One region of the Neobacillus sp. NRS-1170 genome, then DNA from elsewhere that is predicted to be linked to it. Evidence: riboswitches for the same ligand, from Rfam matches in the RefSeq annotation. Region 1 holds a riboswitch; each other region holds the start of a gene.
The links. A riboswitch is a leader RNA that binds a small molecule or an ion and turns the genes downstream of it on or off. The one in region 1 is predicted to bind cobalamin.

Region 1 (11,902 bases):
CCTAATGCTCCCCCTATCAATACGCGGATAAAGGTCACTCCAAAGGCAGATAGTAAAGTAAATTTAGCTCCGTAAATCATCATGAGAAGAATATCTGCCCCGTTTCGGTCTGAGCCTAAAAGGTAATGGGAGGAGGGCGGAATTGGCGGTACCCCTATCAAATTTCCCTTTTTGTCATATAAGTACATAACTTTATTAAAATCTTCAGGTCCATAAAGCGGGTAAAGCAAGCTAAGGATGAACACCATCCCGAGAACGGATAAGCCGATAATCGTCTTTTTGTATTTAAGAGTTTTCATACGCTGACCTTTTCCTTTCTTTTCCTCAACTTGATAACTAAGTAAGCAATTAGATTGGCAATGATAATGGGTACGGCAAATTAAAGGAAACCAAGAATAAAAGTTTCTGCTCTTTGGCCATAAATGGAGCGCAGCACCTCTGCAAAACCATGAATATTAAACAAGTATTCTACTACGATAATATTTGATAACAAGAACCAAATGATTGTCCGTAAATGAATCAATACTAATGGAAAAATATTACGAATAATATGTTTAACATAGATGACGCTTTTAGGAAGCCCTTTAGCCCTCAAGAATAAAACATAATCCTGCTGCTCCTCGCCGGCCATTTCTTTTAAAAGGAACTGTATTAAAAAAATGGCAGGAACAAAAATCGAAATGACTATAGACATGAAATAGGGTTCTGTATGATTTCCGCCATATAACTGAAAAAGTTTACATCGAAGGTCTTATAAATATAAATGACCATATATTGAAGCAGAAAAATAATTAGGAGGTCTGGAGCGGTAATCGTGAAATCAATAAAATTGCTTATTTGTTTTCGAAATGTATGAGGAAGCAACATAATCGCGGTAGCCGCAAGAATTCCGATAAACACGACTAATAGTAGAGAAATCGATAAGATGGTCATCGTATAGGCATACTTCTCCATACCTTCACCTTTAAAATAATTAAATATGTAAGAATAGTCATCATAGTGCAAAAACAAGGCTAAGTTGTCTAGGACATAGTACTTATACGAGCTGAAATGAACTTCAACCCCTTTATTGCTGGAATTGAAAACAAAAAGGATCGGTATATTTACTACGCATACAAAGCCCGCTAATATAGCGATCAGTCTCACAGGGGAATACAATATTTTTTTAATCATGCGCTCCATTCCCTTCCATAAACACTGTTCAATATTTTGCCGGAAATAGAAATAAAAGGTTTCTTCTATAAAAGAAAAAATTTTCTGAAACATCTTTTGTCAAATTTACGTCTATTTATTGCGGAACTTGAAGAAATTTGTAAAAAAATAAATGCGAAACAGACTAAGACAGGCAATTGACACCCTATTAGAAGGGAAGGGGAAACAATGCTTAGAAATGTAATTGTTGTAACAGATGATGAAGACAGTGTAAAACAGGCGATTAGAGAAATTTTGCGGGCAAAGCATAAAGGACATGAGTATGCCCTTGATTTAACACGAATTAAAGATAGGGATAGAAAAAGAGAGATTATGAAAAGATTAACTCGATATTAAATCGAAAGGTGAAACTAAATGGATTTTAATATTGTAACTCAGCTTTCTAACGATCAATTGTTCCAGTTAGAAAGACTATTTCAGTTAGAATGGTGGACAAAAGGACGAGAACTTTCCGATATTAAGCGGATGGTTGAACATTCAGACTTCATTGTAGGATATATTGATCCAGAGACAGATGAGTTAATTGCTTTTGCGCGTGTATTAACAGACTATGTCTATAAGGCGATGATTTTTGATGTTATAGTAAAGGAAGCCTATCGAGGAAGAGAACTAGGTTGTGCTATAATAAATACTATTCTAATAGAACATTCTCTAAAAGATGTAAAGCATTTCGAATTATATTGCCGCCCAGAAATGGTCCCTTTTTATCATAAATGGGGATTTTCAGAAAAATTGGGCGACCTTACTTTTATGAGATTAATAAATAAATAGATAATTAAGGGAGAGATTTATGGAAAGTCTTCCATGTCAAGGCTGCAGAGGTCTATGCTGCGGCCCTGTGCCAGTCACTTCAAAGGAATTAAAAAGAATTAAAACAAAGATCAAAACGATGCCAGCTAAATTACGTCTACAGCTTCAAAATCAAAAAAGATTTTATGGAACATGTATTTTCTATGACCTTGATAAAGATAGATGTGGCATTCATGCAGCTCGGCCAGAAACTTGCCGGAAGTTTGGCTATTATAAACATCTCGTTTGTTTCAGGAATCCAGCAGCAGCAACAAAAGAACCAGAACCATTTACAGAAGAATTTGTCGGAATGCTTAGTGTCGATTTTACCTGGAAAGATTTTAGTTAAAAGCTGTTTTCGCAAAAATTGCTGTTTTTCAAACAGGATTACTGATAAGTTTAAAATCAAGAGCACCTCATTCGGACACAATAGCCATCGTTTACTCGATGGGTGCCTCATTTAATCTATTATTAACAAATAATTTCCGATTGAAGGAAATAAATGCCTTATCTCGAATTGAATTAATGTAAGAATATTCTAACAGAAGGAAGGCGAATTCATGTCACTAGATCCACAAACAAAATTAGTTTTAGATCAGTTAGCTGCTGCCGGAGCACCTCCTATGGAAACTTTAACTCCTGAGCAAGCAAGACAAGCGTTTTTATTGCCACAGGCTGAGTTAGAGGAAGTAGGTAAAATAGAAGATCGGACAATCCCTGGTCCAGTGACGGATATTCCTGTTCGAGTCTATTATCCTAAGGAAAGTCAAACTAACTATCCCGCACTTGTCTTTTATCATGGCGGCGGTTGGGTTATCGGAAACATTGAAACTCATGATAATGTATGCCGGGCATTAACGAATCTAGCCAATTGTGTGACTATTTCAGTCGATTATCGTCTAGCTCCTGAGCATAAATTCCCTGCTGCAGTGGAAGATTCGTATGCGGCAGTTCAGTATGTTTTCGAAAATGCAGAAGCTTTTCAAGTTGACCGTTCCCGGATTGCAGTTGGTGGTGATAGTGCCGGTGGAAATTTGGCGGCAGTCGTTGCAAATCTGGCCAAGGATAATAACCAACCAGCTATATGCTTCCAACTATTAATCTATCCAAGTACAAACGTTGGAGGAGAACCAACTGTTTCTATGAGGGAAAATGCAGAAGGATATTTCTTAACAAAAGGAACGATGGAATGGTTTAGGGCTTGTTATTTAAATAGTGAAGAAGATAAGCATAACCCGCTTTTATCGCCAATTCTGTATGAAGATTTTAAAGACCTTCCTCCAGCACTTGTGATTACCGCTGAATTTGATCCTCTCAGAGATGAGGGTGAGGAATACGCGAAAAAGCTTGGTGAAGCCGGTGTGGAAGTGGAATGTGTTCGCTACGACGGAACAATCCATGGATTTGTCAGCATGGCTGCGGTGATAGAGCAAGGAAAACGTGCCCTTGAAAAATCAGGGAGCACCCTAAAGAAAGCGTTTAATACAAAATAGATCCAAATAAGGACCGCCTTATCCTCAGGTGGTCTTTTTTGGGTACTTAAAGTTCAGGAAACGAAGGTCCCTTTTATTTAGTTGAGGGACCTTTTTGTTTAAGTTAATGAATAAAAATATTACGAATTTTATGTAAAAATGGTAAACTAATAAAAAATCTTTTTAATAGGTGAGGAACAATATGATTAAAGCCATTTTTTTTGATTTAGATGATACCCTTTTATGGGATCAAAAAAGTATAAAGGAGGCTTTTGCTGCCACCTGTAAAGTAGCTCAGGAAAAGCATGGTCTTGACCCGATTCAATTTGAAGAAGCCGTACGCGAGGCCGCTAGAAATCTTTACTCGTCCTATGAGTTCTATTCTTTTACCCAAATGATTGGTATCAATCCCTTTGAAGGATTATGGGGCAATTTTTTAGATGACCAGGATGAGTTTAAAAAAATGAAAGAAACGGTTCCTGCCTATCGCAAGAATGCCTGGACATTGGGATTAAAGGCAATGGGGATAGAGGACCCTGATTTTGGCCATGAGTTAGCAGAGCGATTCCCTCAAGAGCGCCGGAACCTGCCATTTGTGTATGAAGAAACCTTTAAAATATTAGATGATTTAAAAGATAATTACCAGCTTCTTCTGTTAACCAACGGATCACCGGATTTGCAAAATACTAAACTTGCGATAACGCCAGAACTTGTTCCTTATTTTGACCAAATTGTAATTTCTGGAGATTTTGGAAGAGGCAAGCCGGATCCAGCCATTTTTGAACATGCATTGGAACGAATGTCCTTACATAAGGAGGAAGCTATCATGGTTGGGGATAACCTGATGACAGACATTCTCGGTGCCAATCGAGCCGGAATAAAATCCGTGTGGATTAACCGCCACAAAAAGGAGCGGAATGAAGTGATTCCTTCTTATGAAATAAAGCACCTTGAAGAACTTTATTCAATTTTGGAGGAGTTAAAAAAATAAATGCTGAAATGGCGGGAGGCAAATGAGGTATTTAAGACTGAAACTGGATAATACGAAGTTTATGATGACTCATTTAGCCCCTCATGAATCTGATCCCTTGGCACATGACCATGGTGACGATTATCAAATTACCATGCCCATTTTAGGGACACCTTTTTTAGAACTTGAGCAAAAATTAAATTCATTGAATAAAAGCAATCGGATTATTACCATTCCTGGTGAAAAGCATTTCCACTTCACTGGTGAAGAGGAGAGCCGAATTTTATTAATTAATATTAATAGGCACTTTCTTGATCAGGTGGTGTCCTCCCGTTTAAACAAAGAGTTTGGCGGAATTGGCTTCAAACATTTTGGCGAGGGCTCTTCTGAAAAATTAATTAAAATTGCGGATGACCTCATTAGATTGAATCTCTTAGGGAATTCAGATCCTGTCAGGACAGAGGAACTAGAATGGGAATTAGCGGAGACTTTTTTAGGTATCCAAAAAGGCTCCCATAGCAAATAATGGAAAAGGGAAGTGACCCTTGGATTCCATCCTTTAATTAAGAGAGCTGTTGATTATATTGAGGAAAATTATCAATCTGAAATTTCACTAGAGGTTTTAGCAGCCGAATCAAGTCTCAGTAAGTATTATTTGATTCGTTCTTTTAAAGAGGTGATGGATTGTACGCCGGCCAAATATGTGACGGATACTAGGCTGAAGCGGGCAGTTGAATTATTGCTGGCCACGAGCCTTGATATTACCACGATTGGTTTTGAAGTCGGATTTGGCAGCCTTCATACTTTTGAAAGGATATTCAAGAAAAAATATGGCGTGACGATTTCAGATTTTCGTAAGAAAAATAAAAACTTAAACGGAAACCATTGCAAAATACGCAATGGTTTTTTCATGTTCAAAAGTTGCTGGAAGGAATAAAGCAATTTTGACAGAGAAGCTTCTTAATTCCTTTGATAAATTCAATGTATCAACTAATTAGGAAGTGTGAACGACATATGAAATCATTGACTAAATTTCACCCGGTAGCTTTGGGAATCATTTATGGGACCTTTTTAGCAAGAGCAGGCTTTTTTATGAGTCTTCCGTTTTTAGGGATTTATTTGCATGAGGTGAAAGGCTTTAACCCTGTTGTGACTGGCGCCATTTTGGCAGTAAGTTTTTTTGTTAGTACCTTTGCGAGTTTCATTGGAGGCGCAATGTCGGACCGAATCGGAAGATATCCGATTATGATATTCTCTATTTTTATTTGGGGAGGGGTATTTTCAGGGTTCGCTGCAGCAGAAGAGGTGTGGCATTTCCTTATTCTAAATGCCTTAAACGGTTTATGCCGAAGCATTTTTGAACCGACTGCACGAGCTATGCTAGTTGATGTTACGCCACAGGAAACAAGGGTCGAAGTATTCAACATCCGGTATTTTGCAATAAATCTAGGCGGAGCAATTGGACAGATTATAGGCTTGTTCATTGGCGGAGCACAAACTATGATTCCCTTTATGATAAGTGCAGGTATATATCTGGTATACGGGTTCCTAATTTTCATTTGGAGCCGTAAATATCCGATTAAGGTAACGAGAGAAAAAGAAGAAAAAAATACCTTTGGTGAGAGCTTGAAGATTATTAGCAAGGATCGTGTTTTTCGATTTTTCCTGATGGGGAATATATTTGTAACTGGTGGCTATGCCCATCTTGATACGACTCTTTCTCAATATTTAGGCAGTGACAAAGCAAGTGTGTATACGATTTTGTTCACCACCAATGCATTGGCCATTCTTCTCCTGCAGTTTCCTATTATTAAAATGATGAAGAGGTATTCTTCCTTAACCGCATTAAAAGCAGGGTGTCTATTGTTTTCAATAGGGATATTGGGTTTTGGAATATCTGATTCACTAGTTTTGTTCATCGTTTCCATGATCCTTTTTTCTGTAGGAGAAATTCTTTGTTTTATTATTGGGGATGTGCTGATTAGTGAAATTGCACCCTCCAATTTAAGGGGAGCTTATTTCGGGGCTGCCGGTCTGCAATTTATCGGTCAAGGCGCTGCGGCATGGTTTGGCGGCTGGCTCCTCAATTATTTTGGGGTTGGAAGTGGTGCAATCGTGTTTGGCATATTAGCTTTATTCACTATCATAGCTTATCCATTTTTTCAATATGGGCAATATCTTTTAGGGAATAAACCATCCTACTTCAAAACTCAGCAAAACACTAATTAAAATACTTGATAAATTACTAAGTTTATACTATGATAGATTTTAGTTTAAAATCAACATATTGTTTTAGCTCTTAAAAATAAAACTATATATTGTGTTTGCCTTAAGTTGAGATGCCGGCAACGGCTTAATTGGGAATCTGGTGAAAATCCAGAACTGCCCCCGCAACTGTAAATGCTGACGAAATGAACAAACCACTGTATAAAAAAGCTTACTAAATTAGGCGGTTATATGGGAAGGGTTCAGAGTAGGGAGATGCATAAGTCAGGAGACCTGTCTTTCTTAAGATGTTTCAGCTTCTTCGGGGATTGAGAAGATGGAACGGTGGCAGCAGGGGGCCCTAATTTCTTTCCATTTTGCCCTTTTGTATTTGTTATCGTTTCATCCGCTCGAATTCACCCGAGCGGATTTTTTATTTTTAGGGGGAAGAGGACATGACTGTCAAAGTGAATAACGTATTGGAAACAATCCAACAAGCATCCAATAAATATCAACTGGATTTTACGGTGCTTAAAAATCAAATTGAGGAACTAGAGGAAAAGGAAGCAAACAAGCAGGCACTCAGCTATGCTGTTAATCAAATAGCCATGGACCAGCCGGATTGGAGCTTTGTGGCTGCCAGCTTATACCTAAATGAATTATATGAAAAAGCAGCTATAAACCGGGGATATGACCGTTCGTTAAAGTATGGCGATTTTTACAGCCTAATTCAACAATTAACCGATATCGGGATTTATTCTAGTGACTTACTAAACTTTTATAACAAAGTGGAAATTGCTGAATTAGCGAAAGAGATTAATCCGGACAAAGATAATTTATTTAATTACATAGGATTATTTTTACTAGCTGATCGTTATCTTGCGAAAGATCATCAGCAAAATGTATTTGAACTGCCGCAGGAGCGGTTCATGATTATTGCTATGACTATTATGAAGAATGAAAAAGTGTCTAAGCGGTTAGATTTTGTAAAGGAAGCATACTGGGCCTTAAGCAATTTATATATGACAGTAGCAACACCAACTTTAGCAAATGCCGGAAAAAGTTTCGGACAGCTTTCCTCTTGTTTTATCGATACAGTCGACGATTCTTTAGATAGCATTTATTTAAATAATTGGGATACTGCTCGTTTAAGTAAAGATGGCGGAGGAATTGGAATCTACTACGGAAAGGTCCGTGCGCTGGGATCTGATATCAAGAAATTTAAAGGAAACTCTTCAGGAGTTGTGCCGTGGATTAAGTTAGTGAATAATACGGCAGTCAGTGTGGATCAATTAGGTCAGCGCCAAGGTGCCATTGCTGTTTACTTAGATGTATTTCATAAAGATATCATGAATGGCTTTCTTGACTTGAAAACAAATAACGGAGATGAACGCCGTAAAGCACATGATATTTTCACTGGTGTAACCGTACCTGATCTTTTTATGAAAAAGTTGCAAGAGATAGACGAGAATGGGAGAAGCATTGGGGAATGGAATACCTTTTGCCCCCATCAAGTAAAGCAAATCATGGGATGGAAAGATGAGTCTGGGAATCCGCTGGGACTAGAAGATTTTTATGATGAATCAGACAGGAAATATTTTACTGAAAAATATAAAGAGGCCGTAAGGAACCCGCTTCTTCCGAGAAAAACCTACAGGGCCATGGACATAATGGCACGAATCATGGTTGCTCAATTAGAAACTGGTACCCCGTATATGTTTTATCGTGACGAGGTAAACAGGCAAAATCCCAATAAGCATTTGGCTGGTAAGGGCCGTACCTCCATCTATTGCAGCAATCTTTGTACAGAAATCACGCAAAATATGTCAGCCACAGCCATCATCAAAGAATACCTGAATGAAGATGGAAACATCGTCATTGTGCGTAAACCCGGCGATTTCGTTGTCTGCAATTTATCCTCTATAAATCTTGCAAAGGTTTTTCCGAAGAATGGTTTGGAGCGATTAATTCGGATTCAAGTCAGAATGTTAGACAACGTCATTGATTTAAATACCATATCTGTCGGACAGGCTCAGACAACGAATAAAAAATTCAGAGCAATAGGATTGGGTACGTTCGGATGGCACCATTTGCTTGCGTTAAAAGGGATTCATTGGGAGTCGGAGGAAGCAGTTGAATTTGCGGATGAATTATACGAGAATATTGCTTACTTAACGATCCGTACTTCGATGGATTTGGCAAAAGAGAAGGGGAGGTACTCTCAATTCAGTGGATCTGAGTGGCAGACAGGCAAGTATTTTGAACGGAAAAAGTATCAATCTGATAAATGGCAGGAATTAAAAAAAGCTGTTGCCAGAAACGGAATTCGAAATGGCTGGTTAATGGCCGTTGCCCCCAACTCCTCAACTGCAAAAATAGGAGGCTCTACGGATGGGATTGATCCGATTTATTCGGCTGAATATGCAGAGGAAAAGAAGAACTTTAAATTTAAGGTAACGGCACCAGACTTAAATCACCGGACTTATAACTATTATCGGCGGGCAAGACATGAATTGGACCAAGTTTGGAGTATTAAACAAAATGCTGCCCGGCAGCGCCACATCGACCAAGCAATTAGCTTTAATCTTTATGTACGTCATGATATTAAAGCAAAGGATTTGCTGCATCTCCACATGGAAGCTTGGAAACAGGGGCTAAAAACAACGTATTACGTAAGGAGCACCTCACAAACAGAAATTGAGGAATGTGAAGCTTGCCATAGCTGATTGGAGGATAAAAAATGAATATAAATTCACCATTAAAAAAAATAAAACTATTAAATCCAGAGTTTCCGAATAAATCAACGGGCATCATTAACGGGAAATCATCTGGTCTGCTTAATTGGAATGATATTGCCTACCCACAAATGTACGACTTGTATCAGACCCTTTTATCAAATTTTTGGAAGGCACAGGAGATTAATATGCAGGATGATATTAAGCAATGGGACCAGCTGAGTTCAACAGAACAAGATGTATTCTTGCGTATTAATACCCAGCTTGCCTCGTTAGACAGCTTGCAAACACCAACTATGACTCAAGTGATGGATTATGTAACCGATTCGAGTTTTAAAGCGATATTTGCCGTCATTGCTCAGCAGGAAGCTGTTCATAATGAATCTTATTCATATATTTTAAGTTCTTTGGTGCCTGTTACCGAACAAAAGGTGCGGTTTAATCAGGCAAAAAAGGATCCTATCGTTCAAAAACGGAATCAGCTTATTTTAGAAGCGTATGAACTCTTTAGAGAGAAACCAACTCCCCAGCATCTGTTTCAATTAGCAGTGAATTCTATTAATCTAGAAGGAATTTATTTTTATGCGGGTTTTGCCTTTTTCTATCATCTTGCCCGTCAGCAAAGAATGCTAAAAACGAGTACGATGATAAGTTATATCCAGAGGGATGAAATGCAGCATGCTTACTTTATCGCCCAGTTTATCCGGATTCTTTTAACTGAAAATCCAGATTTAAATAATTCTAATAATATTGAGTATGCTTATCATGCGATAGGACAAGCGGTTGAGCTTGAAAAAGAGTGGGCATCATACATCTTGCAGGATATAAAAGGGATTGATTTAAAGGAGTATGAATTTTACACGGAATACTTAGCAAATAAGCGCCTCCGGCAGATGGGGCTAGACAATTTATTCGCTGAACGGTCAAATCCAATGCCCTGGATTCATGTTTTTAGCGATGAGATGATGAATGGTACAAAATCTGACTTTTTTGAGCAAAAGTCAAGAACCTATGCGAAAGTGACCCAATCGAACGGTTTCGATGAACTATGAAAATAGCAATCGTTTATACTTCGAAGACAGGAAATACAGAAGAGTTAGTCTTTTTAATGAGGGAAATATTTCAAATGAAAAAGGTAGAATTATTACTTTATCGGCTGGAACAATTTCCTCTTCTTGATCTCATAAAATTTGATGGTATAGTGGTTGGAACCTATACTTGGGGGAGTGGAGAAATTCCTCCTGAATTGATGGATCTTTATCATGCTTTTGAAGCCCTAGATGTTAAGAGGGTGGTCACGGGAATCGTCGGCACAGGAGATAGCGGTTATCCCAATTTTTGCGGTGCAGTTGATCGATTTAAAAATATGCTTTTTGTTCAAACAAATTTAGCTGTTACCTTGAAGGTAGAGCTAAGCCCACAAACGTATGATGTTGAACGGTGTGAGAGATTTGTTAACATTTTTTTGGAACTTTTAAATAATCAAAATAAACATTGAAATAGGTTGTATTTCATTTATACAACCAGTTTCAGATTGATGACAGTTAGTGATAAATATCTCCTTTTTAACATCTCCACATTGTGTGGAGATGTTCTTTTATAAGAAAAAAACACGGAATTGTAATCCGTGTCTCCATTTTTATCCCAGTTTTACCGATGGTGCTCGACTGTTAAGATGAATTACAAAAGCTCCACCAAGAAGGAACAAGAATAAGGTGATGTATAAAGCGTTGTCCCCGCCAATTTTATAAAGCGATGATCCGAGCAGCGGCCCAATTGCGGCGCCTGTAAATCGAATAAAGTTATAGACGCCCATGGCCGTTCCTTTTTCATGTGAAAATAAATTAACAAGTGACGTTATTTGAGAAGGCAGGCTTATGCCAAGCAATACGCCAAAGCCCAGTAAAAATACGATTAAAGTGGGAATTGTTATGAGATTCCAATAAAGAAATGCCCAGAAAATTGAAACCACTAATCCGGTTCCGTATGCCGTATATACGAGAATCGCTGTATGTTTCAAATAAGTTTGAAGCCTTCCGCCAATTAACGTCCCAATCACAATCCCAGCTGTAAGCGGCATAAAAAACAGCCCTTTCCATACCAAAGGAACAGAAAATAGCTCATCAAGCAAACCTGGGATAAAAACTAGAAAAATATAATAGCCGTAGAACTGAGTGAAACCGAGCAGCAAAATGGAAAAAGCAGCGCGGTTAGTCACGATTCCCATAAAGGTTTGAAATGTGATTTTCTTCGGTGCAGTATCTTTCGGCAGTGTTTCTTTCAAGGTAAACCGATTGTATATGTACGCGAATAGGGCTCCAGCTGCAAGAAGTGCAAATGCCGAGTGCCATTCTGCATAAGCAGCAATAAAGCTCCCAACAACAGGGCCAAGAACGGGTCCGAGAAACACCATCGTCTGGTACACACTCATCGCCTTGCCGCGTTCAGAAGGGGGATAAATGTCTCCGATAACAGCCGCCGCTACCACTGAGCCGGTGGTGATGCCAAAAGCCTGAAGT
Region 2 (9,112 bases), on a different contig from region 1:
CGCATGGAACCGCCTTTACCGTAAGCATTGACCATAAATTTTCAACTACAGGAATTTCAGCATTTGAACGTTCAGCAACGATCCTAAGCATGATTGATCCAGAATCAAATCCAGAAGATTTTAAAAGACCGGGGCACATTTTTCCACTTGTCGCAAGAAATGGCGGAGTTCTTAAGCGAACAGGACATACCGAAGCGGCCGTAGACCTAGCCAAACTATGCGGCTCAGCGCCTGCGGGAGTCATTTGTGAAATTATGAATGAAGACGGAACGATGGCTCGTGTCCCAGAACTCCGTAAAATTGCTGATAAATTAAAGGTAAAAATGATTACCATTGAAGATTTAATTAAATACCGAAAGAATAAAGAAAAAGATACTGCAAACAAATTCTAAAGAAATAAATTTTTTTAGAAATTGGTGATTGGAGCGGATGGTGCTCGACTCCTGCGGGAGTACGGGTCCGGGGAGACCCCGCAGGCGCTTAGGCGCAGAGGAGGCCCCGGCACGCCCGCGGAAAGCGAGAGCCCGTAGCGAAATCATCAACTTAGTTTATCGCACCAAATAAAAAAATGGAGGAATTAAGATGGGATATATTTTTGAAGGTAATTTAGTTGGCTCAGGATTAAAGGTTGGAATCGTGGTAGGACGTTTCAATGAATTTATCACAAGTAAATTATTAAGCGGAGCGCAGGATGCACTCAAACGGCATGGAGTAAGCGAGACAGATGTAGACGTTGCTTGGGTTCCTGGCGCCTTTGAAATTCCATTAATCGCTCAAAAAATGGCAAACAGTAAAAAGTATGATGCTGTCATTACACTCGGAACTGTTATTCGCGGTTCAACCCCACATTTTGATTATGTTTGTAATGAAACCGCAAAAGGAGTATCTCGTATCAATTTAGACAGCGGTGTGCCTGTTATTTTTGGCGTATTAACGACTGATTCGATTGAGCAGGCTATTGAACGTGCAGGTACGAAAGCCGGCAATAAAGGCTGGGAAGCTGCGAGTGCAGCCATTGAAATGGCAAACCTTTGCCGAAACATTGAGCAATAATTCATTTAAAACCATATACAAAACAATTAGCGTTTTACTATAATAGAAATAACATAAAAAAATATGATGAAAAAACAGGTGCTAAAGTCTTTGAACTTAAGCTTAAAAGGGAAGTTGGAAAGAGCCAACGCGGTCCCGCCACTGTAAATGGGAGCAACCTATAAACTGTCACTGTCAAATAGATGGGAAGACATAGGAAGCGATGACCATGAGCCAGGAAACCTGCCTGTTTTAAACACCTAAAGCCTACGCGGATAGGAGTGTGTTAAAATAGGAATTTTATTGTATTTCTATTTTGGTACATAGCACTCCTCCTTTTTGGGGGATTTTTTTATGTCAAAAATTTTGAGATTACTAGAAGGGGAGAAAAGAGGATGTTAGAGAGAAAGAATTTATGGCTGGCTCTGTTGCTTGTATTCACACTTATCATAAGCGGCGTTCAGACACCTGTTTTTGCTGCTGGCCTTGGAAATCAAGGGACTATTACCGTAATAGGGACAGAAGAAACAAATCCAATACTGCCTGAAACATCTGTTTCATTTGGTGAAAACGAAACAGCAACGCAAAGTTTAATTAGTGCAGTTGGAGAGAGTAACGTTGAATTTACCGACACTACATATGGAAAAATGTTAACCGGTATTAATGGAGTAAAGGCAGAAGGAACCAATTTTTGGGCTTTCTACATTAACGGGGTTTCTGCTCAGGTTGGATCGGATTCCTATATCGTTCAAAATGGCGATAAATTAACCTTCCAATTAAAAGACTGGACCAAGCCTGTCGAAAATAAAGTTTCACTTAAAGTAATGGATAATAAGAAAAACATTGTTAAGGAATTACCTGAAATTGAAATTATCGGTCACCCTAATGCTTTTCAGCTTTTACAAGTCGCGCTTGGCGTTGAAAATGTAGGATACACCGATACCCAATACGGAAAAATGATTACATCCCTTAATGGGATTAAAGCAGAAGGTAACAATTACTGGGCTTTCTATATCAACGGAGAAATGGCATCCACTGGGGCTGAAGGGTACTCGCTTCAGTCGGGAAACCAAATCAGCTTTCAATTAGAATCTTTTCAGCCTGATCCGGGGACTGGAGGTAATGGGGATCCTTCTACAAATCCAAATCCTCCGGCAGGAACTGTTTCAGCGGCCGACCTTCAACATGCAGTCGATTCAGTGAGTGACTATGTTTTAAAATCACAAGTTGGTGAATGGGAAGCTATAGCCCTAAAGCAAGCTGGTAAAACTATTCCTGCCAACTATCTGGATTCCGTAAAGGCGCTAGTTAAAGAGCGACAAGGGAAGTTTACAAGAATTACTGATACTGAGCGCTATGTACTTGGGATTCTTGCAGCAGGAGGTGACCCGACGAATGTTGAAGGATACAACCTTGTTGAATCAATTTATAACGGCAATGTTACTAAGCAGGGATTGAACGGCGTAGCCTTCGCATTGATTGCATTAGACAGCGCGGATTTCACTGTTCCGAATACGGCCCAATGGACAAGGGAAAAGCTCGTTAACCATTTGATTGAAAGACAAAACGCTGATGGCGGCTGGGCTTGGGATGAAAGCACAACAAGTGACATTGACACAACCGGAATGATTCTAACAGCCCTCGCACCTTATAAAAATCAGGCAGGCGTAAAAGAAAAAGTAGATAGCGCGATTCAATATTTAATATCGCAATATCAAAACGGTAAAATTGATAATAGCTCAACCGCTGCACAAGTGATTATTGCCCTATCTGCATTAGGAATGGATGCAAATGATACACAATTTACAAGAGGTAACAGCAGCTTGTTCCAATTTTTCTTATCTTTCCAAAATGCCGATGGCGGTTTTGATTGGCAAGGCGGAGACACAAGTGACGTATTTACAACCTCACTTGCATTTCAAGCAGTAGTTGCCTATCAGCTATATTCAAAAGGAAATGGTGCTCTTTATAAAATGGCGTTAGCAGAACAAAAACCTGAGGTGAAAACACCACAGCCGGAAACACCACAGGTAGAGCAGCCTACAGTCCAAACGCCGGCAACTGAAGATCAAACTACTAGTCAAAAAGGCCACAAGCTTCCAAATACAGCTTCAAATATGTATAACTTATTAGCATTGGGATTATTTTTATTAATGCTTGGCAGCGTATTATACATGATCCAAAGGAAACGTAAGGCATTATAATTCCTTGCCCCCTCTTTTTTACAAGGAGGGGGCGGATGGGGAGGGCAACAGGATGAAAATACTAAAATCTGCATTATTAATCTTTATTTTTCTATTAGCTTTTAGTTTAATTGGCTGCAGTCAAGGTTCTGACAGTTCGAAGGAAACAAAAAAAGAAATTAAAACGACTGAAGAAGTAAAAAAGGAAGAAAAAGACTCTAAAGTTGTTGAGGAACAGAAACCCGAACAAGTGAAAGAGAATGAGACCACTACTGCCGCTCCAACAGAAGAAAAACAACCTGAGCAAGCAGCTCCAAAAGCTAACTCAACAACACAAACTGCCCAAACTAGCCAGCCGAAAACAACACCAAGCAAGACAACCACCCAGCCGGCAAAAACAAACGGTACGTCGACTTCAACTCAACAAAGTAAACCATCTGCCGCTGCCACGACACCAAAACCAAATACAACGACTCAAACGCCAAAACCTGTCACTTCCGTTACTCTTTCTATCATTGGCCCAAAAGACCGCGGGACCATTCTTGGAGCAACGAAGGTTAATTTTAATGATGGAGATACTATTTTTGATATCATCTCACAGGCGACAAAAAAACAAGGAATCACTGTCGATTCACGGGGAAGCGGGGCAACGGCCTATATTGAAGGAATTGACAATATTTATGAATTTGATTATGGTGCTAAGAGCGGCTGGGTTTTTAAACACAATGGTGCCAGTATTACTAAAAGCATAGGAGTCATAAAGATTAAAGACGGTGATCGGATTGAATGTTATTACACGGAAGGGAGTTAGGAGGGAATGGGAATGAAAGAACGATTTGAGAAATTTCATCCTTTCATTCCCTTCCTCTTTTATGTAGGGGCAGTTTCTCTTTTACTTCTTTTGCTGCATCCGTTCTATTTGGGGGTAGGCTTATTGCTTATACTCATCATAAATTTTTTCCATGATCGTTTCCAAGGGCTTAAACGTTGGTTATTTCTGATCATAACAAGTTTCATCCTCATGATCGTAATCAATCCTCTTTTTAATGAAAGAGGAAGACATCTGTTATTTGAAGTTGGGCAGCATCGAGTTACATTAGAAGCCGTTGTTTATGGCGGGATGAATGCTATGTCCATCATCGGTGTCATTGCCGTCTTTGTTTCCTATAACGTGATTATGACACCAAATAAGCTCCTGTTTTTATTTGCAAAAATATTACCGCAATTCGCTGTCCTTCTAATGCTGACCCTCCGCTTTATTCCGCTGATGAGGCGAAGGCTGGAAGAAATTTCAGTCGTCCAAAGGAGTAAAGGGATTTTTGTGAATCAGGGAAAATGGAGTTTTCGAATCAAAACGGGAATGCTTTACGTGCAAGCCCTATTAACCTATTCTCTTGAGGAAGCGATTCAGACGGCGGACTCCATGAAAGCACGGGGCTACGGAAATGGGCCGCGTTCATCCTACGAATATTTTAAATTTAAGAAAACAGATGCAGCAGCAGTGGTTTTTCTCGTAGGATTATTTGTGTTTATACTATTTAACAGGGTACACGGGTTAGGTTATTTAACTATTTATCCAATCATGGAAACCTGGCAGCTTACATCGATGGATACTTTTGTACTAGCTGGTTACATCCTGTTTTTAAGTTTTCCAATAATCATTGAAGCAGGTGGATTATTCCGATGGCGTATATTGAATTAAACAAAGTTTCATTTTCCTATCCAGATTGCTTAGAACCAGCCATAGGGAATATATCCTTAAAAATAAATAAAGGTAAATTTGTGGTGCTTTTCGGGTCTTCCGGATCTGGCAAAAGTACTCTATTAAGATTGTTAAAAAAAGAAATCCAGCCACATGGAATTCTGAAAGGGCAGATTTCGGTTAATGGTGCGCCAATACAGGAGAAAACAGGTCTGTCGAAGGAAATTGGTTTTGTTTTTCAAGATCCAGAAAATCAAATTGTTGCAGATGATGTCCTGCATGAGCTTGTTTTTGGTTTAGAAAATATTGGACTTAAGACGAGTGAAATGAGGAACCGCCTGGCTGAAATGGTCCATTTTTTTGGAGCAGAGTCCTTGCTCCATCGGAAATCGCATGAGCTTTCTGGCGGGAGAAAGCAGCAGATAAACCTTGCCTCTGTTCTATTAATGCAGCCGGACATTTTACTATTGGATGAACCAACTGCTCAGCTTGACCCTGTTAGTTCACGGGAGTTTTTAGATATGCTTAAGCGGTTGAATGAGGAATTTGGCATGACGATTATTATGGCAGAGCATCGCTTGGAAGAAGTATTTACCCTTGCAGATGAAATAATCATGATGGAAAAAGGGCAAATCTTATTCGAAGGGGAACCAAGGGAGGTTCTTCCACAAATTTGGAACTCGAAGAATCAGGCTTTTGTACCTACTATCCCAAGCTTATTTTTAAGCCAAAAGGGTTCGGGTATGATCCCTTTAACTGTAAAGGAAGGACGAAATTGGGTTCAGGAATCGAGCACGATCTTTTCAGAAGAACCCAAAAAGCTGGAGTATCCAATTGGTGATGAACGAATTGGCTTAAAAAACATTTCTTTCCGCTATGATAAAAAAAATGAATTCATATTAAATGATTTGGATTTTAGCCTGGCTAAAGGTGAATTTTATGCCTTGTTAGGCGGAAATGGCTCTGGGAAATCCACATTTTTAAAGGTTTTAGCTGGATTGGTAAAGCCTGAAATGGGGAAAATCTTAGTTAACAAAAAGAAAACGAAAATAATGAAGAACAGTGAATTAATAAATTTAATCGGCTATTTACCACAAAACCCAAAGCTGTTTTTTATACAAGATTCGATAGAAAAAGAAATCCAATACACTATGGACCATTGGGATTTAACCAATGTTAATGAAGTGGATACCCTGCTCAATAACTTAGGAATTAAACATCTTATATCGAGCCATCCCTTTGATCTAAGCGGAGGGGAATTGCAAAAAGCAGCATTAGGGTGTTTGCTGATAAGAAAACCTGAGATACTGTTACTCGATGAGCCGACAAAAGGGTTGGATCCCATTTCAAAACAGAATTTGGCCAATATTCTCCAATCACTACATTTTGAAGGTATGACGATTCTGATGTCGACACATGATGTGGAATTTGCTGCCCAGTTTGCAACGAAATGCGGGATGATGTTTCAGGGGAAGATTACATCCGAGGATGTACCCAGTGAATTCTTCAAAGGTAATTTCTTTTATACAACCATGCTGCAAAGAATTGCCCGTGATTTACCGAATCGGGCTGCTCAGTCGGTCAGCGGGGTACAATAGTGATGCGCAACTTCAAAAAAGTCTGGGCTATAGTTTTTCTGTTCCTTGCCGGGATCTTGCTATATTTAACGATGAGGTTTGAGAACTCTTATTTATGGATAAGTTTCGGAATGGTATTTATTTCAATTTTGTTTTTCTTTGTTAGGTTTGAAAGTAGGAAAGTGGAACCGAGAGAAATTGTCCTTTTAGCCATATTAGCGGCTATTGCTGCAGTGGGTCGAATTCCCTTTGCCAGTATCCCCAGCGTCCAGCCGACGACCTTTGTCATTATGATGGCAGGATTTGTTTTTGGTGCAGAAAGTGGTTTTATAATAGGGGCCGTTGCAGCCTTGGCATCAAATATGATAATGGGCCAAGGTCCTTGGACACCATGGCAAATGGTTGCTTGGGGACTGGTTGGATTAACGGCAGGCTTGCTGCGCAAGACAAAGCTTATGAATAGAAAATCGGGCCGGATTTTCTTTGGAATCGTCTGGGGTTATTTGTTTGGTTTGATTATGAATGTATGGGGGTTCTTAGCTGTTACGCAAGCAGAAAGTCACATTACGATTAAGGCGTTTCTTATTTATTTTGGTGCAAGCATTCTTTTCGATACGTTTCATTCTGTATCTAATGTGATCTTTTTACTGATTTTCGGCGATACCTGGATTAAAATTTTATCAAGATTTAAAAGAAAATATGGATTGTTAGAATAATGAGAAGAAAAATAGCACGCTGATTTCAGCGTGCTATTTTCTTACTTCTTGAGTTTTTCCACCAAGGAATTAACTGCTTCTCCTATATTGTATAGTGCACTATCCAATGCTTTTTTCCATGCCGGGGCATGTTCTTTGATTGAAGCACCAATTTTTTGGGCATTTTCATTTAATTCCTTACCAATTTTTTTGGCCTGATCTTGGATGCTTTTTTCGGTATTCTCTTCTCCTGCCAGCTTGGCGTTAATGGATACGACATCAAAGCTATCTTTTGGAAGATAGCGCTGCGATTCCAGCATGATTTCTCTGAAAATCGGAACCACATTGGCTGAGCTTGAGCTCGGCAGGTAATGCTGCCGGTCTGTCTGGTCATAGCCTAACCAAATCGCGCCGACAAGGTTTGGCGTGTAGCCAACCATCCATTGATCCTTCGTTCCATTGACATTGGCGAACGGAAGTTGAGTTGAACCTGTTTTTCCGGCAATTTGCATTCCAGGGATATGGGCCCGCTTTCCTGTTCCGGTTTCCACCACATTTAAGAGCATTGAGGTCATCTCATTTGCGACAGTTTCAGAGGTGACTTTTGTCGTTTTTGCTTTTCGCTCCGCGATAATATTCCCAGTTGGACCAACAATTTTTGTAATTAAATGGCTGTCCTGCCGCTTTCCGCCATTTGGGAAAGCTGAAAAAGCATTAGCCATTTGTAAGGGTGACACGCCCTTGCTCATTCCGCCAAGGGCGATAGCCAAGTTTCGATCTTCCTTTTCAACAGGTATTCCAAACCGTTTTAATGAATCGATCCCTTTATTTAAGCCCACTTGATCGAGCAGCCAAACGGCAGGAATATTCAAGGAATCTTCTAAAGCCTTATACATCTGAACCTTGCCTTGGTAGGTTTTTGAAAAATTTTCCGGCTTGTAATTACTGAACGTCATCGGTTCGTCGTTAAGCTCGGATGAATAGTCATAGCCATTTTCAAGCGCAGGAGTATACACAGCAAGTGGTTTGATCGAGGAACCAGGCTGTGCCTTTAATTGAGTCGCTCGGTTAAAACCGCGAAAAACGTGTTCACCCCGGCCGCCGATAAGGGCACGGACTCCACCTGAGGCGGGATCCATTAATACCGAACCGCTTTGAACCAATGTATTTCCGCTTCCTCTAGGGAATAATGAGTTTTTACTATATACTTTTTCAAGTCCTGCCTGTAGGTTCTGGTCCATTTCGGTATAGATTCGGTAACCTCTTGTTAAGATTTCATCCTGGGTTAATCCATACTTGGATATCGCTTCATTTAAAACGGCATCCACATAATATGGGTATTTTCGTTCAACAAAGCTTCCCCCTCCATCATGAAGACGAATTTTTTCTTTTTTGGCCTGATTGTACTGAGCAGTGTTGATGAACCCTAGTTCCTTCATTTTGGCCAATACCACATCACGCCGTTTCATGGCCAGGTCATAGTTTTTATAGGGATCCAGATAATTTGGTGCATGTAATAGCCCTGCAAGCATGGCTGCTTCGCTGACGGTGACGTCCTTTATATTTTTATTGAAATATTTTTTTGAAGCGTTGCCGACCCCCCAAGCGCCGCTGCCGAAATAAACTTGATTAAGGTACATTTGCAGGATTTCTTCTTTTGTATAGACCTTTTCAATTTTTACTGCTAAAAACAATTCCTCAGCTTTTCGCTTATAAGTTCTTTCTGGAGATAAAAGGGCATTTTTCGTCAGCTGCTGTGTTAGTGTGCTGCCGCCGCCAGTAATCCTTCCTGCAAAAAGGTTGCCGAAAAAGGCACGAGCGATTCCTTGAATATCAAAGCCGCTATGCTCATAAAAGCGTTCATCTTCAATGGCCACCACCGCATTTGGCACATATTTTGGCAGTTCTTCCATTTTAATACCT
Region 3 (11,902 bases), on a different contig from region 1:
GTGGTGCAGCAATATCTTCCAAGTTCACCCCACCAAAAGTCGGCTCCAATAATTTAACGACCTCAACAATCTTGTCTGGATCTGATGTATCTAGGCAAATAGGGAAGGCATCAACATCTGCAAATGATTTGAATAATAAGGCTTTCCCTTCCATGACCGGCATAGCTGCTTTAGGTCCAATTTTTCCGAGCCCTAATACCGCTGTTCCGTTTGAGACAACAGCAACGAGGTTCCCTTTTATTGTGTAGTCATACACTTTGTTTTCATCTTTATAAATTTCTAGACAAGGCGCAGCAACCCCCGGAGAATAAGCAAGGCTCAAATCCTTTGCATCGCGTAGGGGAACCTTTGACAGAACGCCAAGTTTTCCTTGCTTCTCCTTGTGTATCTTTAATGCTTCTTCATGTAAAATCGACATAAAATTTTCTCTCCCATTTATTATTAAGAACAGAATAATTAATATTCTGTAAATTTTATAAGTTGTTAAATCCTAAATCTACTCTATTAATATTGGTTATTAGAAATATCAAAACTACTATTTTTATACTAAATTCATTGAAGCTATAAAAAGATAGATTTTAGAAGGTTCCCTAAGGATTTTGTCGGTTTTTCTGTTTCCCCATCCCCAATAACTCCATGATTGCTCCTGTGTGTTATCCCCTTAATTTAAAGATTTTAGATTCGTTATGATAAGGATAAAGGAATTATCCGAATAATTAAAATTGCAAAAAAAAATATTAAAATATAAGGAAATTTCATATGGAAAAATAAGTAATAAATTTTTAGAGGTTCTTCAAAATCAAAAAATTTAACGAAATATATGTGGGTTTTTGATCTGGTTGACAGAGAGATTCTAAATAGTAAAATAACTATTATTTAAGTTTTGTCTGATAATATTAATTAACTCAATATATTGGATAGAAATTGAATGGTGAATTTTGAAAGGGGATACATGATTTTGAACTCAAAATATCTAGATTTACTTGTCCAAAAATATGATTGTGAAGAAAAAGTGGTAACTGAAATTATTAATCTGGAAGCCATTCTTAATTTACCAAAGGGGACAGAACATTTCGTCAGTGATTTACATGGGGAGTATCAAGCTTTTCAACATGTGTTAAGAAATGGTTCAGGGAATGTAAAAGAGAAAATCAGGGACTTGTTTCAAGATGTTTTATTTGAAAAAGAAATCAATGAATTTGCGACATTAGTTTATTATCCTGAAGAAAAATTAAAATTAATGAAAAATCATTTTGGCAATGAACAAGAATTAAACCAATGGTATATAGTAATCATCGAGCGGATGATAAGGCTTATTTCTAAAGCTTCCTCCAAATATACACGTTCGAAATTACGAAAAGCGTTGCCGAGTCAGTTTGTGTTTATAATAGAAGAGCTGCTATACAAAACGAATCAATCTACAAATAAGGAGCGATATTATACAGAAATTTTCCAGCAGATCATCTCCTTAGGTCAAGCTGATAAACTCATAACAGGGCTTGCGTATACAACTCAGAGATTGGTTGTCGATCATCTTCATGTAGTTGGGGATATTTATGACCGTGGACCAGAACCTGATAAAATCATGGATACTCTTATTAATTATCATTCCGTTGATATTCAGTGGGGAAACCATGATGTACTATGGCTAGGAGCTTTTGCTGGTTCAATGGTTTGTCTCGCTAATATCATTCGTATCTGCGCAAGATACGACAATCTGGATATTATTGAAGATATATATGGAATCAATCTAAGACCCCTGCTGAATCTTGCGGAGAAATACTATGAGGACAATCCAGCTTTCAGACCTAAGGTACATTCAGATAAGAAACAATCTGATCATGAAAAATTACAAATAACAAAAATTCATCAAGCAATTGCGATGATTCAGTTCAAGCTCGAAATGCCTATTATAAAGAGACGCCCGTATTTTAATATGTCAGAAAGGCTTTTGCTTGAGAAAATTGATTATGACAAGAACGAAATAACGATTTATGGGAAAACCTACCCTTTACAAAATATTTGCTTTGCAACGGTAAATCCAGAGCAGCCTGATCAATTATTAGAAGAAGAAAAGCAGGTTATGGAAAGATTATTATTTTCAGTCCAGCATTCAGAAAAGCTGGCCAGACATATGAATTTCCTTATGAAGAAAGGGAGTCTATATTTAAAATATAACGGGAACCTATTAATACATGGTTGTATTCCTTTAGATGAAAAAGGGAATATGGAAAAAATGGTTATTGAAAATAAAACTTATTCAGGTCGTGATTTACTTGATGTTTTTGAACATTATTTACGGCATGCTTTTGCACATCCCGAAGAGACAGATGATCTTGCGACAGATATGGTCTGGTATTTATGGACAGGAGAATATTCATCACTCTTTGGTAAAAGAGAAATGACAACTTTTGAGAGGTACTTTATTAAGGATAAGGCAACCCATAGAGAGAGAAAGAACCCATACTACCATTTACGTGAAAATGAAGAAATTTGCCGCAAAATCCTATCAGAATTTGAACTGAATCCTGACCAGGGTCATATTATAAATGGCCATACACCTGTTAAAGAAATTGAGGGAGAAAATCCAATTAAAGCAAATGGTAGGATGATCGTAATCGATGGAGGTTTCTCCAAAGCTTATCAATCAACAACAGGTATAGCAGGATATACGTTACTGTATAATTCCTACGGTATGCAACTGGTCGCCCATAAGCATTTTAATTCAAAAGAAGATGTTCTGCTTAACGGGACAGATGTTTTATCCATAAAAAGATTGGTGGATAAAGAATTAAAGAGAAAAAAGGTTAAAGAAACGAATGTTGGAGAGAAATTATTACAGGAAATCTCTATTTTGAATAGTCTGAGGGAATATCGCTATATGAATTGACACCATCAATTAGGATATGTTTGATAAATTGGGGAGTGCTTAAAATAAGGAGAGGGGCCTATTCCTATTGGAGTCCTCTCTCCTTATTTAGGATCTTTTTTCTCATCTTTCAAGCCTTTAAAAAAGCCAAGAGTGTAAAGATAAATTAGTTTCAATTTATTAATATTAACAAAAACAGATTGGAATGTACGATAAGTTTTAGGTAATTATATTAATATTACTATTGCATATTTAAAAGGGAATATTGATTTTCCCCTTGAGGTTATTGATTAAATAGTGTTCCTTTGTTGATTCGGATGCGATGATAAATTATTAAAGTATGGCTTAAGGAGGAAGTTTATGTTTAACAAAAAAATGGCATTTTCTCTAGGAATGTTAATTATTCCATGGCTATCTGCACCGTTTCTTGGAAAACAATCATTTTTAAGGTTTTTACCTGTAGCAAGTTTTACTAATTTATTTATAAGTGTTTTCAGTGTAGTGGCTAATAAAAAGAAATGGTGGATAAATAAAAATCCTTTAACTCCTGGACTAGTTGATTTCACCTATATATTAGGTCCTTTTTTTCTAGCCACACTATGGATATTTAAACTTACATATGGCAATTTCCGCAAATATTTTATTACAAATGCAGTATTAGACATTCTTTGTGCTTATCCTTTAGCTGAAATATGGGAAAAGATGGGGGTGTTTAAATTTAAAAAGTTGACTCATACTAAATGGTATTTAATAATCTTTACTTTAGCAAATATTATTTATGGGTATCAGTATTTAATAGAAAAATCGATTTATGCAGAAAAAAATCTCCAATCAAAGTAGTACCATATAAAAAAAAGGTTGAGATTATGAAGAAAACACATAAGTTAGAAGCAATTCTTTGGAGTATTGCTTTTCCTGGATTTGGCCAACTTTTAAATGGACATCTTCTAAAAGGGATTATTTTTATCACTTTAGAATTCATCATTAATGTAAATAGTTCATTTACCAGGCTATTATGTATAGTTTTCTTGGGAAGATTACGCTAGCTTATGAAGTAGTTAATTACCAATGGCTTATGTTTTATCCATATGTATACATGTATTCTATGTTTGATGCTTATAAATTTGCCGAAGGGAAAAATCCACCTTTATCATTTATCCCTTTTGCTTTTGGAGCCTATTTTGTCACAATAGGACTTATGTACTCTCCAAAGATATTTTTGGTATTTCATTTGGTCCCATTTGGCTACCAATGTTGTCATTGATTCCGGGATTATTCATTGGATTTGTTATTCGTTATATTTTATTAAAATTTACTTTTTATAGGACCCTTTCATAATAATAAACCTAAAAGTATCACCATCAAAAGTGTGGCAGCTTTTGATGATTGTTCATGAGACCACACAAAACAATAAAAAGGTTACGGTATTATGATTGTTGTTATAGGTTATTAATGTCGATTTTCCCTTTACGCTTAGTAAGGAGGAATCGGATTCCTCAATGATCTTATGAAATGTTTTTATAAACAAGAATGTTGAACCCAATAGAAAGATGTGATATAGTCATTTTATTAAAAATGACTAAAATACTAAAGTGGTCAACTAGTGGTGGAGAATTTTTTTAGAATTGAATGACCAAATGAGAGTATTAGTCACTTTATTTAATAAAACTTATTTTAGGGGTGAGTAACATGAAAGCTTTTGCAAATATGCAAAGCGAATTTCTTAAAATTATTCGTACGCGCAAATTGCTTATCGCCATTATCGGTGTGATGATGATTCCTGTGCTATACAGTGCAACTTATCTGTGGGCATTTTGGGATCCATATGCCCATTTGGACAGAATGCCAGTGGCGATTGTAAATAATGACAAGGGTGCCAGATACAATGGAGAGCAGTTGACCATTGGTAAGGATTTGGTTGATAATTTGAAAGAGAAGAAAACATTTAATTGGGACTTTGTCAGTGAAAGTAATGCAAAGCATGGCTTGAAGAATCAAGATTATTATTTGATGATTGAAATTCCTAAAGATTTTTCAAAAAATGCAACGACGTTACAAAGCGCCAATCCACAGAAACTAAATCTGGTCTATACCGTAAATGAAGGCAATAACTATCTATCATCGAAAATCGGTGATTCAGCCATTGAAAAAATTAAGGAGAAAGTGGCGGCCACGGTTACGAAGACATATGCGGAATCCATGTTTGATAGTTTAAAAGATGTTGCTGGTGGGTTGAAAAAAGCAAGTGACGGTGCAGGTGAACTATACAACGGAATCGCTGAAGCCAAAGATGGTACCGGCAGCCTAGCAGATGGAATTGCCTCTGCTGATAACGGTGCAGAAAAGTTAGCAAATGGAGCTAAATCAGTTGATTCCGGCGCCAAGACAATCAAGCAAAATCTTGAAACATTGGCAGCTAAATCGGTTGCTTTTTCAGATGGGGTAGTATCTGCTTCAAACGGTTCTGAGCAGGTTAATAGTGGTTTAAAGCAATTTAATACTGTCCTCACGCAAATGAAAGACGGGAACACCAAGCTGTTAGCAGGTGCAAACCAAGCGGAAGCTGGCCAAAAGCAATTGTCTGATGGCTTAGTATCAGCTGCAGGAAGTCTGCCTGAACTTGAGAAAGGATCAAACCAGCTTACGGAAGGTTCTTCAAAGATATCTGCTTCCTTACAACAATGGGAGGCAGGAGCAGTTACAGCAAAGTCCGGTGCCGATTCAGTAAGCCTTGGACTGAAGCAAGTGCTTGACCAAGTAACAGCGATGTCAGATAGTTCGATTGATCCAACCGAGAAAGAAAAACTGATTAATAGCTTGACCCAATTATCGGAAGGAAACCAGCAGGTCGTTTCTGGTGTAGGTGACTTGGCTAAGAGCGCCGGGCAAATAAAGCAAGGCTCTGCTTCATTAGCAGACGGTGCAGATAAGTTAAACCAAGGACAGCAGAAATTGGCTAATGGTATCAATCAATTATCTGACGGGGCTAAACAGGTATTGAATGGCCAAAAACAATTAACTCAAGGTCTTGCCCAGTATGGATCAAAACTGGATGAAGCACAAAAAGGATTTAGTCAAATTGCAAGTGGCTCTAGCAGCCTTACATCCGGGTTAGGGCAATTAGCATCCAGCTCTGTTCTTATGCAAGATGGAACGAATAAGCTGGCACAGGGAGCGACACAATTAACCACAGGTACCACTTCCCTTTATATTGGTGAAACAGACTTAAAGAACGGAATGACCAGTCTTGCAAGTGGTTCGACGGATTTAATGGATGGAATGGCTAAACTTACAGATGGCTCGAAGGAATTGAGCAATCAATTAAGTGACGGGGCAAAAGATGCCAGTGATGTAAAGGCCAACAACAGCGTATATGATATGTTTGCAAAGCCAGTCAATGTTAAAGATTACAAAATGAATCAAGTTCCAAACTACGGAAGCGGATTGGCGCCTTATTTCTTAGCACTAAGTCTATTTGTTGGAGCTTTGATGCTTTCCGTTATTTTTCCAATGTATAAACCAGTCACAGAACCTAAGAGTGGAATTAGCTGGTTTCTCGGAAAAGCCGGAGTGATTTTAGCAGTAGGAATTGCTCAGGCATTAATCGCGGATGCGGTGCTGCTCATGTTACTGGGGCTCGAAGTGAAGAGTGTTCCTTACTTTATTATGTTCAGTATCTTTACTAGCTGGACATTCATGGCCATTATTCATTTCCTTGTTGCGGCTCTTGATAATCCTGGACGCTTTATAGCTGTAATTATCTTGATTTTACAATTAACCTCCAGTGCAGGAACGTTCCCGATAGAACTTAGTCCGAAATTCCTGCAAACGATCAATCATTACTTGCCGATGAGCTATTCGGTTTCTGGTTTTAGGGCGATTATTTCAACAGGAGACTTCGGTTTTATGTGGGAGAACATTGCGCATATTGCTATATTCCTTGTTTTATCCCTGGCTGCTACATTAACATTTTTTATTGCGAAATTTAAACGGCAGCAAGGGCATCTGCATTTACAGGAACAATAACTTTAAATTTTTTGAGGCAGGACCAATGTCGGTCCGCCTCATTTTTATGGGTAAAGTATATGTGTAATTGAAATGACAAACCTTAACTTCAAAAAAAATAGTATGTTAACTTTCTAGATTATATGGTATAGTTATAAAAAATTTAATAAATACTTTAAATAAGTGCTCACATTTGTGAGGTAAAAGGGAAACTAGTGAAAGTCTAGTACAGCCCCCGCTACTGTAAGAGCTGATGAAATTACAATGCCACTGAGAAATCGGGAAGGTGTAAGAGTAAAAAGAAGCTTAAGTCAGGAAACCTGCTTATTTAAACGACACTTGCTTTTCGGAGGGAGAAGTATAGGCGGGACAATTATAATTATTGTTTTTGTGTTTCAGTATGCTTAATTTATACTGCTATTTCACATCATGCCTGTATTCCTTTTAAAAGGAGTGCAGGCATTTTTTATTTGGAGGTAAACCTATGAAAAAGGGGAAAATTTTTGTTGTTGGCTTTGGTCCAGGTGATCGTGAGCACATTACAAAACGTGCTGTAGATGCCTTGCAGCAAAGTGATTGTATTATTGGATATAAAACATACGTGGAGCTAATTGAACCTTTCTTAACAGCAAAATCCATTGTCAGTACGGGTATGACAGAAGAAGTGTCACGTGCACAGGGTGCAGTAAAGAAAGCTGAAGCTGGCAATATTGTCTCAGTCATTTCCAGCGGAGATTCAGGCGTTTATGGTATGGCTGGATTAGTGTATGAAGTGCTGATTGAAAAGGGCTGGACTGAAAAAGAAGGAATTGCGGTAGAAATTGTTCCAGGTATTTCAGCCATTAATTCTTGTGCGAGTGTATTGGGTGCGCCAGTCATGCATGATTCCTGCACGATCAGCCTAAGTGATCATTTGACGCCTTGGACTGTAATAGAAAAGCGCATTGAAGCAGCTGCGATGGCGGACTTCGTTATAGCTTTATATAATCCGAAAAGCGGTAGACGGACACGCCAAATTGTAGAGGCGCAAAATATTCTATTAAAATATCGTTCACCTGAAACACCAGTGGGACTTGTGAAAAGTGCTTATCGTGAAAATCAAAATGTAGTGCTGACAACACTGTCTGAAATGCTTGAACATGATATTGGAATGCTGACAACGGTTATTATCGGGAATTCTTCTACTTTCTTTTATGACAATAAAATCATTACCCCTCGAGGTTATCAGCGTAAATATACGTTAGGTGAAGAAAAACAAAGCTTAAAACCGCATCAGCGTTTGAAAAAGGAAGCCGAACCATGGGCATTAAATCAAGAAACAGGGGAAGCGCAAGCTGGTTATGAGCAAATTGAACGGAAAAAACAAGAAGTTAGCTCATTAGATTTGGCTTTAAAGGCTTTATCTATGGTGACAAAAACTGAAATAGTAAATCCATTGTTAGTACAACAAGCAGTCGAAGATATATTTGAATTTGCTGTTTCACCTGGAGTTGCCAATAAATTTATTAAGCCAGACCAAATGCGCGTATTGGCAGAAACTATTGGCGAGACAGGCACCATGGAATATACACCGGATCATCGGTTTTTATTAAAGATTCCAACAGATCAGCCTGAATCGATTGTTAAAAGACTTAAACAAAATGATTTAATTGTCATGCCTGTGGGCGATGTTTTAAATGTAAAAGCTTGTGATTTTTGCTGCGGTGAAAAAGCAGAATCGATCCCATATGCAGAAGAAATAGCAGCAAAATTGGGGGGCTTAAAGCTTCCAAAAGAATTACATATTGGTTTCAACGGCTGCGGTATGGCTTGTTATCGGGCAGTATTCGATGATATCGGGATCGTTTACCGCAAGAAAAGATTTGATTTATTTATTGGCGCAAAGCCGGTTGGCCGTACAGCTCATGCTGCTCAGCCAGTAGCAGAAGGGATTGAACCAGATGAGCTGCTGCCGTTATTAACAAGAATTATAGAAGAGTACAAACAAAATGGCCATCCAAATGAACGCCTTTTTAAATATTTTAAAAGAGTGAAAAAAATACAGTATTTTAACTATCAGGATATGAGCTCCAAAATTGAAGTCGAGCCGGCACCATGTGGAGATTAGGAGGAACACATGATTTTATTTTTAGCAGGCACAAGTGATGCGAGAGCATTAGCCATTCAATTGCAAAATCAAGGCTATCCTTTATTAGCAACAGTTGTCACAGAATCTGCAGCCGAAAGTTTAAATGCCCACCATATTCCTTATCAAGTAGGGCGGTTATCAGTTGATGACATGCTGGCGCTTATTCAGAAGCAAAAGATGTCCTGTGTCATCGATGCCAGCCATCCATATGCGGAAGAAGCGTCGAAAACCGCAATGGCAGCAGCACAAGCATTTGATATTCCCTATATTCGTTATGAAAGGCCAGAAGAACAGTTTATTTCTCCACTAATTACAGAAGTTGAAAGTTATGAAGAAGCAGCTAAATTAGCTCAATCTCATAAAGGAACGATTATGCTGACAACAGGCAGCAAAACGTTGGAAATATTTACGAAATATTTAATGCGCGATGAAATTCGGCTTATTTGTAGAATGCTTCCAAATATAGGGAACATGGAAAAGTGCCATACGTTAGGCATTAAACAAAAGGACATAATTGCGATGCAGGGTCCATTTTCGGAATCATTAAATAAAGCACTATGTGAGCAATATAATGTGACTCTAATGATTACAAAAGAAAGCGGCAAAGTGGGATCTGTAGATGAAAAAATGACAGCTGCTCTGCAATTAGGGATTCCTGTCATTTTAATAAAGCGGCCAGCGATTGAATATGAAAATTTTTGTACTTCTTTCGAAGAAGTAACTCTACTATTGGGAGGTTTTATTCATGGCAAACATGAACTTTAATACAAAATTTATTCCTGTAACGGTCGATCCAGACAAGATTTATGATCACAGTTTCGCCATTATCAAAGAAGAGATGGGCGAACATTCATTTACAGATGAGCAATGGTTAGTTGTTCGGCGGGTGATTCACGCTTCAGCAGATTTTGAATTAGGCCGCAGCATGATTTTTACGCCTGATGCCATTGAGGCAGGGATTCAATCCATTTTAGCGGGCCGTCATGTAGTGGCGGATGTACAAATGATTGAAAGTGGTTCTGGCCGCAAGCGATTCCAAAAGCATGGCGGTGACTTGCATTGTTATATTGCAGATGAAGATGTCTCAAAGGAAGCAAAGTCTCAAGGAACAACACGGGCTATTATTTCCATGCAAAAAGCAACGCGTTTACAAGAAGGAGGAATTTATGCCATTGGGAATGCGCCAACCGCGCTGCTGGAGTTAATTCGTTTAATTAAAGAAGGTGAGGCAAAACCGGATTTAATTATTGGAATGCCAGTTGGCTTCGTATCAGCAGCAGAGTCGAAAGAGGAGTTAGCATTGCTGGAAGGAATTCCATTTATTACGAACGCAGGGAGAAAGGGTGGCAGTACAGTGACAGTCGCTGCACTTAATGCCATTTCGATTATGGCGGATGAACGAGCAAAAGAAACGAAATAAAAAAGACCCTTCACAAATGCGCCACGGCTATACGACAGGAGCTTGTGCAACAGCGATGACAAAGGCAGCATTGCAAGCTCTTGTCGTAGGAAAGGTACCAGATGAAGTCACGATTTATTTACCGGCTGGCCAGTATGCAACATTTAAAGTATCCGCATTTCAAGTGTCAGAAGACAGGGTAATGTGCGAAACGATCAAAGATGCCGGGGACGATCCTGATGCTACGCATCAAGCAAGAATTCAGAGTACCGTTCGTTATTCAAAAGAGAAAGGCATTCATTTAGATGGCGGGGTTGGTGTAGGGCGAGTGACAAAAGCGGGACTACCTGTACCAGTTGGTCAAGCAGCGATAAACCCCGTACCACGTAAAATGATATATGGGGTTGTACAAGAAGCAATTGAAAACTTTAAATTGGATAGCGGAATTGAAGTAATCATTTCAGTACCAGATGGTGAAGAAATTGCTGAAAAAACATTGAATGGGCGTTTAGGCATTATCGGCGGAATTTCGATATTAGGGACACGGGGAACAGTGGTTCCATTTTCAAGTTCTGCTTATATGGCAAGTATCGTACAAGCGATTAATGTAGCAAAAGAATCAGGATGTGAGCATTTAGTCATTACAACGGGTGGGCGCAGTGAAAAATATGCAATGCAGCAATATCCTCATTTACCAGAAGAAGCATTTATAGAAATGGGCGATTTTGTTGGTTTTACTTTAAAAAATATTGCACGGAAGAAGATTCCGAGAGTCTCGTTAGTAGGGATGATGGGGAAGTTCTCAAAAGTTGCCCAAGGCGTTATGATGGTTCACTCAAAAAGTGCACCTATTAGCTTTGAGTTTTTAGCAGGTATTGCCAATAAAGCAGGTGTTGATGGGGAGACGCAGCGAGAAATTTTACAGGCGAATACAGCTTCACAGGTTGGAGATATGCTTCAGGGAAACGAGGCATTCTTTGCAGCGCTTTGCAAAAACTGCTGCTACTATGCTTTGAATCATATGAATACTGACATCAAAGTGTCGACAACCTTGTATGCCATGAATGGAGACTGTTTAGGAAAGGCTGAGAATATTGACAAATTGGATGAAGATGATTGGTATAGGGGATAATGGCGCGGAAGGATTGCTCCCCCAATATGCTGAGTGGATCAATGAATGTGATGTACTTGTAGGCGGGGAGCGTCATTTGCAATTTTTCCCGGAATTTAATAAAGAGAAAAAAGTAATCAAAGGCGGTTTGTCAGCATTAACAGCTGAATTACAGCAAGAAACACGGAATGTCGTTATTTTAGTGTCCGGCGATCCGCTATTTTATGGACTTGGCGGTGTACTTGCGAAGAAGCTTCCATTAACAATTTTTCCTTATACCAGCTCGGTACAGCTCGCTTTTTCTAAAATGCAGGAAAGCTGGCAGGATGCGTATATTGTCAGCTTACATGGTCGTTCCATTAAAGGGTTTGCACAAAGAATTGATGGACG

Region 2: it holds a riboswitch for cobalamin, as region 1 does, so the genes downstream of both, ACIFOT_RS01960 (DUF4430 domain-containing protein) here and ACIFOT_RS20495 (ribonucleoside-diphosphate reductase subunit alpha) in region 1, are expected to answer to the same signal.
Region 3: it holds a riboswitch for cobalamin, as region 1 does, so the genes downstream of both, cobJ (precorrin-3B C(17)-methyltransferase) here and ACIFOT_RS20495 (ribonucleoside-diphosphate reductase subunit alpha) in region 1, are expected to answer to the same signal.

Annotation. Positions count from the first base shown of each region.
Region 1 is NZ_JBITPF010000048.1:51,269-63,170, forward strand. It holds gene ACIFOT_RS20440 (hypothetical protein) at 1-299, opposite strand, end outside; gene ACIFOT_RS20445 (ABC transporter permease subunit) at 380-694, opposite strand; gene ACIFOT_RS20450 (hypothetical protein) at 685-1,173, opposite strand; gene ACIFOT_RS20455 (hypothetical protein) at 1,381-1,548, shown strand; gene ACIFOT_RS20460 (GNAT family N-acetyltransferase) at 1,567-1,983, shown strand; gene ACIFOT_RS20465 (YkgJ family cysteine cluster protein) at 2,003-2,350, shown strand; gene ACIFOT_RS20470 (alpha/beta hydrolase) at 2,562-3,494, shown strand; gene ACIFOT_RS20475 (HAD family hydrolase) at 3,676-4,464, shown strand; gene ACIFOT_RS20480 (hypothetical protein) at 4,487-4,969, shown strand; gene ACIFOT_RS20485 (helix-turn-helix domain-containing protein) at 4,982-5,380, shown strand; gene ACIFOT_RS20490 (MDR family MFS transporter) at 5,458-6,672, shown strand; cobalamin riboswitch at 6,764-6,963, shown strand; gene ACIFOT_RS20495 (ribonucleoside-diphosphate reductase subunit alpha) at 7,104-9,374, shown strand; gene ACIFOT_RS20500 (ribonucleotide-diphosphate reductase subunit beta) at 9,389-10,435, shown strand; gene ACIFOT_RS20505 (flavodoxin domain-containing protein) at 10,432-10,881, shown strand; gene ACIFOT_RS20510 (MFS transporter) at 11,023-11,902, opposite strand, start outside.
Region 2 is NZ_JBITPF010000006.1:111,535-120,646, forward strand. It holds partial or broken gene ribB (3,4-dihydroxy-2-butanone-4-phosphate synthase) at 1-371, shown strand, start outside; gene ribH (6,7-dimethyl-8-ribityllumazine synthase) at 583-1,053, shown strand; cobalamin riboswitch at 1,113-1,297, shown strand; gene ACIFOT_RS01960 (DUF4430 domain-containing protein) at 1,428-3,236, shown strand; gene ACIFOT_RS01965 (DUF4430 domain-containing protein) at 3,289-4,026, shown strand; gene ACIFOT_RS01970 (energy-coupling factor transporter transmembrane component T) at 4,039-4,917, shown strand; gene ACIFOT_RS01975 (ABC transporter ATP-binding protein) at 4,899-6,515, shown strand; gene ACIFOT_RS01980 (ECF transporter S component) at 6,677-7,210, shown strand; gene ACIFOT_RS01985 (transglycosylase domain-containing protein) at 7,252-9,112, opposite strand, start outside.
Region 3 is NZ_JBITPF010000069.1:55,548-67,449, reverse strand. It holds gene ACIFOT_RS25590 (NAD(P)-dependent malic enzyme) at 1-418, opposite strand, end outside; gene fbp (fructose-1,6-bisphosphatase) at 959-2,890, shown strand; gene ACIFOT_RS25580 (hypothetical protein) at 3,230-3,709, shown strand; partial or broken gene ACIFOT_RS25575 (hypothetical protein) at 3,736-4,207, shown strand; gene ACIFOT_RS25570 (YhgE/Pip family protein) at 4,559-6,895, shown strand; cobalamin riboswitch at 7,039-7,216, shown strand; gene cobJ (precorrin-3B C(17)-methyltransferase) at 7,359-8,981, shown strand; gene cobK (precorrin-6A reductase) at 8,991-9,767, shown strand; gene ACIFOT_RS25555 (precorrin-8X methylmutase) at 9,748-10,422, shown strand; gene ACIFOT_RS25550 (cobalt-precorrin-5B (C(1))-methyltransferase) at 10,397-11,533, shown strand; gene cbiE (precorrin-6y C5,15-methyltransferase (decarboxylating) subunit CbiE) at 11,508-11,902, shown strand, end outside.